Linked DNA regions of Gloeocapsopsis sp. IPPAS B-1203. The protein of the gene in region 2 interacts with the protein of the main gene of each other region in a pairwise test. Links are inferred from orthologs where the notes say so. Each region holds a gene or a part of one and is shown on either strand. Other genes may lie near its edges.

The links.
Region 1: the proteins of CSQ79_RS18275 (region 2) and ndk interact in binary tests that used the Escherichia coli proteins (3 or more experiments, as listed by UniProt). The link is inferred for Gloeocapsopsis sp. IPPAS B-1203 from one-to-one orthologs.

The regions. Positions count from the first base shown.
Region 1 is NZ_PEIG01000003.1:351,290-359,747, reverse strand. What follows is about bases 3,440-6,145. They hold ndk (nucleoside-diphosphate kinase), read left to right. Parts: upstream 3,440-4,420; coding sequence 4,421-4,870; downstream 4,871-6,145. Other genes in these bases: acs (acetate--CoA ligase), read left to right, coding at 6,073-6,145; CSQ79_RS07580 (TerC family protein), read right to left, coding at 4,966-5,727; speA (biosynthetic arginine decarboxylase), read right to left, coding at 3,440-4,154. Outside these bases: CSQ79_RS07600 (segregation/condensation protein A), read left to right, coding at 1-288; CSQ79_RS07595 (nucleotidyltransferase family protein), read left to right, coding at 736-1,899; more of speA, read right to left, coding at 2,097-3,439; more of acs, read left to right, coding at 6,146-8,043. UniProt on the Escherichia coli protein: Major role in the synthesis of nucleoside triphosphates other than ATP. The ATP gamma phosphate is transferred to the NDP beta phosphate via a ping-pong mechanism, using a phosphorylated active-site intermediate.
Region 2 is NZ_PEIG01000010.1:184,180-189,592, reverse strand. The notes cover bases 2,589-5,413. They hold CSQ79_RS18275 (5-formyltetrahydrofolate cyclo-ligase), read right to left. Parts: upstream 4,365-5,413; coding sequence 3,813-4,364; downstream 2,589-3,812. Other genes in these bases: CSQ79_RS18270 (GDP-L-fucose synthase family protein), read right to left, coding at 4,802-5,413; CSQ79_RS18280 (carbohydrate ABC transporter permease), read right to left, coding at 2,589-3,335. In the rest of the region: CSQ79_RS28065 (hypothetical protein), read left to right, coding at 918-1,058; aroQ (type II 3-dehydroquinate dehydratase), read left to right, coding at 1,089-1,532; CSQ79_RS18285 (ADP-ribosylglycohydrolase family protein), read left to right, coding at 1,695-2,528; more of CSQ79_RS18280, read right to left, coding at 2,532-2,588. UniProt on the Escherichia coli protein: Involved in the removal of 5-formyltetrahydrofolate.

The DNA.
Region 1 (8,458 bases), on a different replicon or contig from region 2:
GCAGCAGAAATTGAGCAGTTTTTAAATTCTGGCTGGCATAATGATCGACAGCAGGAACAGACGTGGCTGAACTTAGATCAATTGGTAGAGTTGTGGACTCGCATGAAGTGTTCAAGAGCGATTGCCCACAGCGCAGCGCCACAGGCGATCGCATCCAATCACGCACCTGTTCAAGAACGAGTCAGCGTTTTTTGGGCATTATTGTTACTATCTGCTCAGTCAAAAGTAGAGCTATCCCAAGATGAGTTTTATCAAGAGATCAAAATTCGGACAATTACTGCAATATAAGAGGTTAGGGAGCAAAAATCAAAGATCAGGGTTTTTCGAGAACTAGGGAAACTGAGGAAGCAGGAGAGAATAGGATTTATGAGTCGTGAAGTGTTGAGCCTAAGAGAGTTATGAATGTTGAGTGTTGAGTTATGAGTTATTTTCTTCAATTCAAAATGTGCTAACGCACCGCTACGCTAACAAAGCGTGCTAACGCACCACTACGCTAACAAAACTTAAAATAGTTGCCTCCGGCACCTTTGTTCGCTTTCCAAAACTCAAAATTCAAAACTAATCACAGGTTCCCCTCGCCTCTCGCTCCGGACTTCGTCCCGCTGCGCTAACGCTCCTACTCCCTACTTAAAGCTGTCAGTGGTTTCAATGATGACTAAATGCTGGAATTTAGGCGATTATTAGGTATCAATTAATTTAGGTATATAAAAACATGAGGTTGAGGAGCAACTATTTATGAAAGCGATGATCCTAGCGGCTGGTAAGGGTACTCGCGTACGCCCAATTACCTACACAATTCCTAAACCAATGATTCCAATCCTGCAAAAGCCAGTGATGGAATTTCTCTTAGAATTACTACGCCAGCATGGGTTTGACCAAATTATGGTCAACGTCAGCCATTTAGCTGGTGAAATTGAAAGCTATTTTCGTGACGGACAACACTTTGGAGTTCAGATTGCTTATTCTTTTGAGGGGCGCATTGAAGATGGTGAATTAGTTGGTGAAGCAATTGGTTCTGCGGGTGGAATGCGGCGCATACAGGATTTTTCGCCATTTTTTGACGATACGTTTGTGGTTCTGTGTGGTGACGCTTTGATTGATTTAGATCTCACTGCGGCTGTCAAGTGGCACAAATCTAGAGGTGCGATCGCAACTGTAATTATGCGCTCAGTTCCTCGCGAGGAAGTTTCTAGTTACGGTATCGTTGTTACTGATGATGCAGGACGTGTTAAAGCTTTCCAAGAAAAGCCTGCAGTCGAAGAAGCACTGAGTACTAATATCAGCACAGGTATTTATATCTTTGAGCCTGAAGTTTTGGATTACATTCCTTCTGGTCAGCAATATGACATCGGTAGCCAATTATTTCCTAAATTAGTAGAAATTGGTGCGCCATTTTATGGTTTAGTGATGGATTTCCAATGGGTAGATATTGGTAAAGTTCCTGATTACTGGCACGCTATTCGTGGTGTTCTCTCCAGAGAAATCAAAAATGTGGAAATTCCTGGTCATCAGGTTGCTCCAGGAATCTATACTGGCTTGAATGTTGCTGTGAACTGGGACAAAGTAGATATCACAGGTCCAGTTTACATTGGTGGCATGACACGCATTGAGGACGGTGCAAAAATTATTGGACCAGCAATGATTGGTCCTAATTGCTGGATTTGCAGTGGCGCGACAGTAGACAACAGTGTAATTTTTGATTACTCGCGTTTGGGACCTGGAGTCCGCTTAGTTGACAAGTTAGTGTTTGGACGCTACTGCGTTGATAAAAATGGTGCAACAATTGATGTGCAAGCGGCAGCTCTTGACTGGCTAATCACCGATTCTCGCTATCCCCAACCGTCACAACCACCATTAGAACATCGCGCGATCGTTGAGTTACTGGGGAATGGAAATTAGGAGCGAGGAGCAACTCAAAGAGTGGCTAGTGATTAGTTTTGAGTTTTGTTAGCGTAGCGGTGCGTTAGCACATTTTGTTAGCGTAGCGGTGCGTTAGCACATTTTGAATTCAAGAAAATAACTCATAACTCAACACTCATCACTTCCTTAAGCTCAACACTTCACGACTCATATCTCCCCTGCACCTCTACTCCTATTTATGGAGACAAGTAAGTATATCGACTCAAACTCTGCTCATATGTTTGTAGCAATCGTTGAGATTCAGACAGCGTAATTCGCTTTTCTTCGAGTGCTTGCTCAGTGCGCTGGCGGATACTTTCAACTAAATCTTCTGAGTCGTATTGCACATAACCCACGACTTCGGTCATAGTATCACCCTTAACTACGTGTTCAATTTGATATCCTTTAGGTGTTAATTGAATATGAACTGCATTGGTGTCACCAAACAAGTTATGCAAATTACCCATAATTTCTTGGTAAGCGCCGCTGAGGAACATTCCCAAGTAGTAGGGTTCTCCAGGTTTAAAAGAATGAAGTTCTAAAACTGACTTGACATCACGTAAATCAATGAATTTGTCAATTTTCCCATCACTGTCGCAAGTTAAGTCTGCCAAGATACCTCGCCGTGTAGGTTCCTCATCCAAGCGGTGAATTGGCATGAGGGGAAATAGTTGATCTATTGCCCAACAATCTGGCGCAGATTGAAATACAGACAGATTGACGTAGTAGATGGAAGCCATAATTTTTTCCAGTTCTTCCAAGTCATCTGGCACATATTCTTGCTGACGAGTAATGTTTGTGATTTTCTCACAGCAAGCCCAGTAAATTCGCTCAACCCTGGCACGCTCTCTTAGCGTTAAGATGCCTAAATTAAATCGGTTGATGCCTTCTTCCTTAAATTGAGTGATGTCGTGGTACGCTTCTTGATAGTTTTCAACGTTAATTGATTGATAAGTTTCCCATAGGTTGTGAATAATCGGTGGTTCTTCTGCTTGTGGTGGATTTGGCACAACTGAAGGCACATCACAAGTACTGAGAACATCAAAAATTAAAATTGATTGGTGCGATGCGATCGCCCTACCGCTTTCACTGATCAATGTCGGTACAGGTATTTTCCGCTCAGCACAGGCGTCTTTTAGCTCTGCCACAATGTCGTTGGCATAATTCTGCATATTGTAGTTTTTTGAGGCGTAGAAGTTGGTTTGCGAGCCGTCGTAATCTACGCCTAAGCCGCCACCCACATCGAGATACTTCATATCTGCCCCAAGCTGGGCTAATTCGACATAAATGCGGCTAGCTTCTTGAATTGCATCTTTGATGACGTTAATTGCTGAAATTTGCGAGCCAATGTGGAAATGAAGAAGTTGTAACGATTCAAGGAGATTAGCATCGCGTAACTTATCGACAGCTTGAATGATTTCAGGAATCGTCAAACCAAATTTAGCGCGATCGCCGGTTGATGTTCCCCAGCGTCCCATACCTTGGGTACTCAACTTTGCTCGTACCCCTAAAATTGGTCGAATTCCCAACTGACGACTCGCATTAATCACGAGATCAACTTCTTCAACTTGTTCTATCACAATGATGGGAGTCTGCCCTAAGCGTGTTGCGAGCATGGCAATCTCGATATACTCGCGATCTTTGTAGCCATTACACACCAAAAGCGCACCAGGAGTATCTAACATTGCTAAGGCGATCATTAATTCAGGCTTAGATCCTGCTTCCAAGCCAAATTGATGAGGTTTCCCAAATCGAACGAGATCTTCGATTAAGTGTTTTTGTTGGTTACACTTGACTGGGTAAACACCACGATAAACGCCTGGGTAGTTATAGCGAGCGATCGCTTTGGCAAAACAAGCATTCAATCGCTGAATCCGATCCTCCAAAATATCAGAAAAGCGAATGAGCAACGGCATGGATAAGTTACGCTGCTTGAGGGCGTTTACTAATTCGTATAAATCTAAAGAACCGCCGCGATCGCCTTTGGGGGAAACTGTAACATGACCAGCAGCATTGATAGAAAAGTAAGGTTCACCCCAACCATCAATTCGATAAAGGGCTTCGCTATCCTCAATTTTCCATTTTTTTCGCGGCAAAAGTTCAGTTTTCGGATTTGATGAGGATTTTTTGTTGTTTGGTTCCGCTTTTCCATCGCTTGCCGTCTTTCTACCTTCAGAAGCTTCTTGCTTCTGTGGTTGGAGTTCAAGAGGGGGCTGTCCCTCTAATGCTGAATTTGTGCTTAACTCAACACCCATTATGTCTTGACCTCGTATGTTTCACCCACGAATAGCCAGTTTAACTCATCTAATTCAAAGCGGATTCTGAACTAAGAGAGACTTTCTGAGATAATCTGATTTTTGTTGTTACATAGCGATTCATCTGCACTATCAGCATTCAAATTTAATCTGGATTTAACTAGAAGTTAAATTTAGGAGATTTTGGATGCGCTACACAATGGGCGAAAAGTCTGATAGCACATTTACGCAAATCGCTTTATTGTTCATCTTCACAGGAGACAGTTTTGGAACGCACATTTTTAGCTATTAAGCCCGATGGTGTACAACGTGGACTTGTAGGCGAAATTATTAGCCGCTTTGAAGCTAAAGGGTTTACTCTGGTAGGCTTAAAATTTATGCAAGTCAGCCGTGAACTCGCCGAACAGCATTATGGTGTTCATCGGGAAAAACCTTTCTTTGCTGGGTTAGTAGACTTTATCACCTCTGGTCCTGTTGTTGCCATGGTTTGGGAAGGTGATGGGGTTATTACCGCAGCACGCAAAATGATTGGTGCAACAAATCCTTTAAATGCTGAACCAGGTACAATTCGCGGAGATTTAGGTGTTGATATTGGACGTAACATCATTCATGGTTCAGATGCACCTGAAACCGCAACCCAGGAAGTTAGTCTGTGGTTTACAGACGAAGAACTTGTTAGTTGGCAACCTAGTCTAAGTTCTTGGATTCGGGAGTAGCTGATGAGGGGAGTGTAGGAGTGTGGGCGTGTGGGCGTGTGGGAGGGACGAAAATGCTATCCCTACTACCCTACTACCCGCCTACTCAAGCTGTCTCATCTCTGATTTCCCTCAGCTTCTCCAACTTTTACAACATTAATTTCTGCTTCTTGATTGCTTTTTTCTCGTTCATCTTGAGCTGCAGTTTTAGTTCGCTGGGAAAAACCCCAAGCAAAAATTGCGGCGATCGCACTAATCATTAACCATTCAGGTGGAACCAAATCTTTGTCTATAACTCTCAATAACAATCGTAAGCCTACTAGCGCTACGGTAATATAACCTGCATCTTCTAAGTGGGTAAATTCATCTAACCAGCGAATGAACAGTCCAGCCATAAATCGTAGCGCCACAATGCCTATAGTTGCACCGGTAATCACAAGCCATTTTTCTTGCGAAACGGCGATCGCTGTTGTCACACTATCCAAGGAAAATGCCAAATCGGTGAATGCAATTACAGGAATTGCTTGCCACAAGTTAGCAAAGCGCGGACCATGATGTTGATGTTCCGGATTGTCGTCTGAAGTGAAATACTGAAATACTAGCCAAAGTAAATATGCAGCGCCTAAGAGTTCAAACTGCCAAAATTTTGTTACCCAGGTAGCTGTGAGGATTAAGCTAATCCGCAATATGTAAGCGACAACTAAACCAAAGTTGAGTGCCTGACGTTCTAACTTTTTATCTTCTAATCCTTGAGCAATTGCTGCCAGCGCGATTGCATTGTCTGCAGAAAGTACCGACTCTAAAAAAATTAGGATAATTAATACTAGAGTTGCTTCAATCCCTACGTTAAAGGGAGAATCAAAAACTTGATCTATCATTAAAAATTTTTCGCACCTGAATACAGCAAAACCAACACTAGTGGACAGCTTAATTTAATAATTTTAACAAATCGCTACACTGTAGATAAATTTACCTTTAGATAGGAAATCCTCAATTCAGAGAAGATCTAGATAAGCTTGAAGGCTTGAATCAAGAATAACTGATGTACCTTGATTGATAAGTTAAGTATTCATAACTGAGGGATTAAGCAGCAAATATTAGCAAAATCAATCGCGATCGCGTGTATTGCGGGCAATAATTCTAAAGCTTAAAGAAACTCAAAACACTTTCAAGCAAATCTACGCGCACAATGGTTTTGAGTAGCAATGCCAAGAGCAAGAGATATGTCTCAACTCACAATTGAATCAATTCTCCAAGAAAAACGTTTATTTCATCCTCCGGCTGAGTTTTCGCAAAATGCCCAAGTTAAAAACTTAGAAGAATACCAGCAACTATACGATAAAGCGTCTTCTGATCCTGAGGGTTTTTGGGCAGAACTTGCCCAACAAGAGTTGCACTGGTTTCAAAAGTGGGACAAAGTACTCGATTGGCAGCCACCATTTGCTAAGTGGTTTGTCAACGGCAAAATCAATATTTCTTACAACTGTCTCGATCGCCATCTCACTACTTGGCGTAAAAATAAAGCCGCGTTGATTTGGGAAGGTGAACCAGGAGACTCGCGTACACTCACCTACGCTCAGCTACACCGCGAAGTCTGCCAATTTGCTAATGTGCTAAAGCACTTAGGTGTCAAAAAAGGCGATCGCGTGGGAATCTATATGCCGATGATCCCTGAAGCAGCGATCGCGATGTTAGCCTGTGCGCGAATTGGTGCGCCGCATACTGTTGTCTTTGGTGGTTTTAGTGCCGAAGCATTGCGCGATCGCCTCATTGACGGAGAAGCTAAAGTTGTTGTGACTGCTGATGGTGGTTATCGTAAAGATGCCGCAGTTCCGCTGAAAGAACAAGTTGATAAAGCCTTAGCAGGTGGAGATGTGACTAGCGTCGAAAATGTGCTTGTTGTGCGGCGAACTGGACAAGAAGTCCAAATGGAACCAGGACGCGACCATTGGTGGCACGATCTTCAGCAAAGTGTTTCAGCAGATTGTCTTGCTGAACCGATGGACAGTGAAGATATGCTGTTTATTCTCTACACTTCGGGGAGTACTGGTAAACCTAAAGGAGTAGTACATACCACAGGTGGTTACAACTTATACACGCATATGACCACCAAATGGATTTTTGATCTACAGGATACGGACGTCTATTGGTGTACAGCTGACGTTGGTTGGATTACTGGACACAGTTACATTATTTATGGTCCACTTTCCAACGGTGCAACAACAGTTATGTACGAAGGTGCGCCGCGTTCCTCTAATCCTGGTTGTTTTTGGGATGTGATTGAGAAGTACGGCGTGACAGTTTTTTACACTGCACCAACAGCGATTCGAGCCTTTATTAAAATGGGCGAACACTTGCCCAAAGCCAGAAATCTATCTTCTTTACGATTGTTAGGAACTGTGGGCGAACCAATTAATCCTGAAGCTTGGATGTGGTACTACCGCGTCATCGGCGGCGATCGCTGTCCAATTGTGGATACCTGGTGGCAAACGGAAACCGGAGGAATTATGATTACCCCCCTACCTGGGGCAATTCCGACAAAACCTGGTTCGGCAACACGTCCTTTTCCTGGTATTCTCGCAGATGTTGTTGATTTAGAAGGTAATTCGGTAGGTGACAACGCAGGTGGTTATTTAATTGTCCGTCATCCCTGGCCTGGAATGATGCGTACGGTATACGGCGATCCCGATCGCTTCCGGCGTACTTATTGGGAACATATCCCACCACAAGATGGCAAATATGTTTATTTTGCTGGTGATGGTGCGAGACGTGATGAAGATGGTTATTTTTGGGTGATGGGGCGTGTTGATGACGTGATTAATGTTTCTGGACACCGTTTAGGCACAATGGAGGTTGAATCTGCACTAGTATCGCATCCTGCTGTTGCTGAGGCAGCAATTGTCAGTAAACCTGACGAGGTCAAAGGAGAAGATATTGTTGCTTTTGTGACTTTAGAGGGTACGTATCAACCGAGCGAACAACTGAGTAAAGAACTCAAGCAGCACGTTGTTAAAGAAATTGGTGCGATCGCGCGTCCTGGTGAAATTCGCTTTACTGATGCGTTGCCAAAAACTCGTTCGGGTAAAATCATGCGGCGGTTGTTACGCAATCTCGCCTCTGGGCAAGAAGTTTCTGGAGATACTTCTACATTAGAAGATCGTGGTGTACTCGATAAACTGCGTGAGGGGGCTTAATTTTTTGGGTTAGGATGCGATCGCGTTTATCTTGAGGGGCGATCGCTCTCATTCTTTAACACTTATCTAATGGCGCAATCAACGCTTGAACCGTTGCGTCACGTGGGCTAATTTGTTGAATTTTATTCATTAAACCTCCTGCATGAATCAAAAAAATATGGATGTCATTCTGAACGAAACACAGTGTAGTGTTCGCGCAGCATTGCCGCAGGCTAGAATCTCAGGAGATGTTTCGCTTCACTCAACATGACAGTTTTAAGTATTCGCGCAGGAGGTCTATTAAACTTTTTGCAAAAGTCGGGAAAGGGGGAAAGGGACAAGGTGAAAAAGATGAAATTTTCCTTTAACCTTTACCCACCAATAAGCAAAAGTACCTTTTGCAAGAGGTCTATTATTGCTAATCGTAGTTGACCTT
Region 2 (5,413 bases):
TAGCCGTGGAGAAGTAAAGTTGCGCGTCTCAGCTAAAGCCAATTCCCAAGCTGAAGCGGAACAACTCATAGCTCCCATTGAGCAACAACTCCAAGCAATTGCAGGGCTAAATTATTACGGTCAAGATGAGGACTCGTTAGCTTCTGTGGTAGGACAATTGTTACAACGTGAAGATGCGACGCTCAGTGTTGCTGAATCTTGTACTGGTGGGGGCTGGGACAAATGATGACTGATATTCCTGGAAGTTCGCGCTACTTTATGGGCGGAGTTATCTCCTACGATAACCAAGTCAAAGTATCTTTGTTAGGTGTAAATCTTCAAGCTATCCAACAAGAAGGAGCCGTCAGTAGAACAGTCGCAGCTCAAATGGCAGAAGGCGTGCGCTCGCGTCTCGGAACAACTTGGGGATTAAGTATTACTGGTATCGCTGGACCTGATGGCGGTACTTCTACTAAACCAGTTGGTCTTGTTTACATCGGATTGGCTCAATCAAATGAAAAAGTGCAAGTCTTTGAACACCGCTATGGTCAAGATCGTTCTCGATCTCTCATTCGTCATTTAAGTGCTTGCACAGCCCTCGACTTGCTACGGCGAAACCTACTTGAAAAAGATCATTAATAGACAACAAAATATTAGAGCATGTAATTAATGCTACTCATAAAGAAAAAATTAAGAGTTGCTATACGCTTACAGATTTGTATTGCTTGCCACTATAATTAAAATCCTAGGATAAATACTCCCACGTACTTGGCATGTTTAGCAAGATATCTGTCTATGGTGTCATGAGTCCAGTTTCAGCTGATATGATAAGTTTAATATTAAGTAAAAGTTACAAGCTTAAAATTCAGCCATAGGCAAAGTTTTCTCGTTTAGGTCAGCGAAGCAATCTAGGTCGTATTTTAGGAGCAATCGATTCAATGGACTACTTAGAAAAAGTACTGGAAAAATTAAAGGAATGGGCACGTAGGCTAATAGAAACTTTGTTGGGACCAGAAGCTGAACCAGAACCAGAGCCAATTCCTATTCCAGTTGATGATAGACAACGTCGCTATCAGTAGTTCATAAAACTTATTTTTAAGCTGTAGCAATTGAGCAGTATTCTTGTACTACATGGACCAAATTTAAATCTCTTAGGGCAACGCGAGCCAGAGGTTTATGGCTTCACCAATCTAGAAGATATTAATAGCCTCTTAGAAGAAGAAGCCAAGAAGCTAAATGTAGTTATTGCAGCCCTTCAGTCAAACCACGAAGGTGTTTTAGTAGATGCTATCCATACAGCAAGGCATAAGCATCAAGGTATACTGATCAACGCAGGTGCATATACGCATACTAGTGTCGCTTTGCGAGACGCACTTACTGCAGTTATGCTACCAGCAGTGGAGGTTCATATCAGCAACATCTATCAAAGAGAAACTTTCCGTCATCATTCCTATATAGCGCCAGTGGTGTTAGGGCAGATTAGTGGTTTTGGAGCAGAGAGCTATCGCTTGGGGCTACAGGCGTTAGTTAATTATCTTAGTAAGTCATCCTGAGGCTTGTACTTGCTAAAGATACGATATTACACACAATATTAAATTAGCTGAGCAATTATCTATCACAAACGACTCAGTTGTCATACTCAAAAAATTGCAGCAATGCGTTACTCACTCTGTAGTCGATTCTGCGGCACTTTATTAGGCGCGGCGGTTGGAGGCATGCTAACACATGTGAGTCGATTTTCCCTCGTCAACACCGAAATAAATTCAGATGTCTCAAGCTCTACTGCAGAAGATTTTTTATGGGAACGTCTAGGAACTGCAGTAGCGCAAAGTTTGATTCAAAAAGAGATCGTGGATGTGGGTGCAAGTCATTCCTACTTCTCAAGCCAAAGTATACCTATTAATCCAGTTAAAGCTATTATTGCGGCATTACCGATCGCACTTTTCTATCACGACAACGAAACTCAGTTGAAACACAATTTGCGGCAGTTTGTATCATGGCAGGACGATCCAGAAATAGTTGCTGGAGTTTTAGCTGTTGGATATGCGATCGCATTGTCTTTGAAAGAAAAACTCCAGGTAGCTAGCTTAATTTCATCAGTCGTTTATTTTATAGAAGCGCCTCAATCATCACTAACTCAACAGTTGATGCAGGTAAAAAGTTTATTAGAACATCAAGCTAGCCTAGCAAAAGCTGTCTCAGTGTTAGGACAACCCAGTAGTGCGGTTGCTTTGGCGTTTTACTGTTTCTTAAGTAGCCTAGAAGACTTTCAGCTTTCTGTAAAGCGAGCAGCATGTCAACCGCATGTCAGCTCAATCACTGGTGCTTTATCAGGTGCCTATAACGCTGCCCCTAGTATTCCTATTAACTGGCGACTAGCATTGTCTCATTCTACTCGCAAACCACTTGCCGTATGGGGTATGCACAGTGAAGCTGAAATGCTACAGTTATGTGACTCGTTGGTTGCAGTATGGTCAGGAGCATATAATCAGAATGGTACTTTTGATGCAATGGCGATCGCAGCTCCTCAAGTTATTCGTCCGCGTTAATTTCTAGCCTTTAACTCCACTTCCGGTTTCGGTTGGCACAATGTAGCGCTGTAGTAGTAAAAATACTATTAACACAGGAGCAATCGAGATTACAGAACCTGCAGCAATTAAGCGCCAATCGAGAGAAAACGTCCCTGCTAGCGTTGCGACTCCTAAAGGTAGAGTGTAGAGTTCTGGTCGATCAATAACGATTAAAGGCCACAAGAAATCACTCCAAGAGCCAATAAAAACAAAAATCGCTAAAGTGACTAATGCAGGGCGAATCGCAGGAAGCATCACAAACCACCATAAACCTAATTCTGAACAGCCATCAATGCGTGCTGCCTCTTCCATCTCTTTGGGAACGCCCTGAAAAGCCTGTCGTAGTAGAAAGATGCCAAATGCTGAAGCAAGTGCAGGAAAAATGATTCCTAAATAGCTGTTTCTCATGCCTAACTGAACAGTGAGAATATACAAGGGAATCATGACAATTTGAAAAGGAATCATAATCGTCGCGACAATCGCGGTAAACATTGAGTCTCTGCCTCGAAACTCTAGTCTTGCCAACGGATATGCTGCTAGTGCACAAAAAAGTAAATTAAGTGTGACTGTCAAGATAGCAACTAACGTACTGTTAAATAAATATTGTCCAAATGGATTCGTCTGCCAAACCTGTACAAAATTTTCTACTGTAGGCTGACTAGGTAACAGCTGTGGCGGAAATTGAAATATGTTTTCGCTTGATGACTTGAAGGCAGTGCTAATTAGCCAAAGTAAGGGAAATAGCATGATGAGCGCGATCGCCCCTAATAACCCATACATCAACATATACTTTCCCGCCCATATGTGTTGATTCTTAACTCGTCCTTGGGTTTTAACTTTACTCATCTGCTGTCAAAATCTGTAACTCTACTGACACATGAAAATAAAAATACCATCCTTTAGGTAAGAAAAGAAGAATTAGATTTTAGTATTGCCTTTAATTTGGTATTGTTGTGCATTATGCTTTATTTATCTAAACAAAGTATGATTTTCATGATTTAAATCCCCTTCTACTTATAGAAGATTTATGAACAACTTCTAGGACATAATAATCTTAATTTTATTCTCTTAATTTAAGGGATTACTTATTTTATAAAATCGTTATTAAATCCAGCATTTTATTTAGTAAAAACATTGACTTTGTATTTAAAATACCATATTATAGTAAGTGTATTTTTCTAACTAAATACTTTCTTGAAAGTATTTAGTTAGAGCGCAGGGGACAATAGTCCTCTGCGCTGGCGTAATCAAATTGAGGAAGTTTTATTGCATCATTTTCAAGCCAGTTTCTGTACAAACAATATGCAAAGGTATATCCCAAGTCTCAACAGGTAACTGAGGTAAGTAAGCAAAGTCAAAAACAATGCCAATTGTAAGCTTTGACTTCCATTCGGCAGAACTGAGTAAGCGATCGTAGAAACCACCTCCGTAACCTAAACGATAGCCTCGAATATCACAAGCAACAGCAGGAACCAAAATTAAATCTACTTCATTAGCTTTGATTAGTGGGGCACAAGGGAGAGGTTCTAGAATGCCATAATCTCCAATTCGGGTATCGTTCCCTGGGTGCCACAAATGCCAATTTAATGATTGATTGATACAACGTGGGAAACCCCAATTTTTTTTGGCTGTAAATAATGCACTTAGATCTGGTTCCTGACGAAAACTAAAATAGGTCAGAATGGTCTTTGCTTGAGTAAATAGTGATGATGCTTGTAAGTGAGAGCAGATAAGACGACTTTTTTCCTGCCACTCTTTGATGCTCATAGATTGCCGGTTGTGAAGCAGTAAACGGCGCAATTCTATTTTGTTTATATGCTGACTAATCACTATTAGCTTCGTAAAGTATATGTTTTGGTGTTTAGTAAGTTAACTACCATTAGTCATTATGATAGGCTTAGTCTCAGCGACTACTGAACTAGTAATTCAACTTAATTAAATTAGGTATAGCAGTTAAAGTGAGACTATTTATTTAAAGTCAGGAGCGATTATTTCACTACGTTTTATGTTGGTTCATTTGCTCACCATTTAGCTGTGAGTTCCTCCTAAAATCTCTAACTATATAAATTTACAGAGTTCTGCAGCTCAAAGAAATGCTACTACAGCCAAAGCACCTATCGCTGACTGTTTTGCGAAGAAAAAATCTTTTTTCATAAGCTTAATTTCCGTCTATGAACGCAATTAAGTTCTGAATTTAGAGCTAAGAGCTTGATTCTAAAAAAGAGGGCGAAACCACCTCACCCTCTCACATTTTAGTTTGCGTGTTGCCGATACCAATCAATAGTATTTTTTAATCCTCGCCTAAAATCAATTTGAGCAGTAAAGCCAAATTTTTTCGCTCGTTCTGTATCTAAACAACGACGTGGCTGACCATTTGGCTTATCGGTTTCGTAAACAATTTCGCCATCGAACTCCATCAGTTCACAAATTAAAGAAATCAAGTCACGGATGGAAATCTCAAAGCCCGTACCTAAGTTAATAGGCTCAGGCTGGTTATAAGATAATGTTCCCATAACTATGCCCCGTGCTGCATCTTCTGAATAGAGAAACTCACGGGTAGGACTGCCATCACCCCATACTCGAATTTCCATGTCACCTTTTTGTTGAGCTTCGTATACTTTACGAATAAGTGCAGGAATTACATGAGAACTTTGAGGATTAAAGTTGTCTTCTGGACCGTATAAGTTTACTGGTAGCAAATAAATACCATTGAAATTATATTGTTGCCTGTAGGCTTGAAGTTGTACTAAAAGGGCTTTTTTGGCGACACCATAAGGAGCATTTGTTTCTTCTGGATATCCATTCCAAAGGTCATCTTCTTTGAAGGGCACTGGTGTGAATTTAGGATAGGCACAAATTGTGCC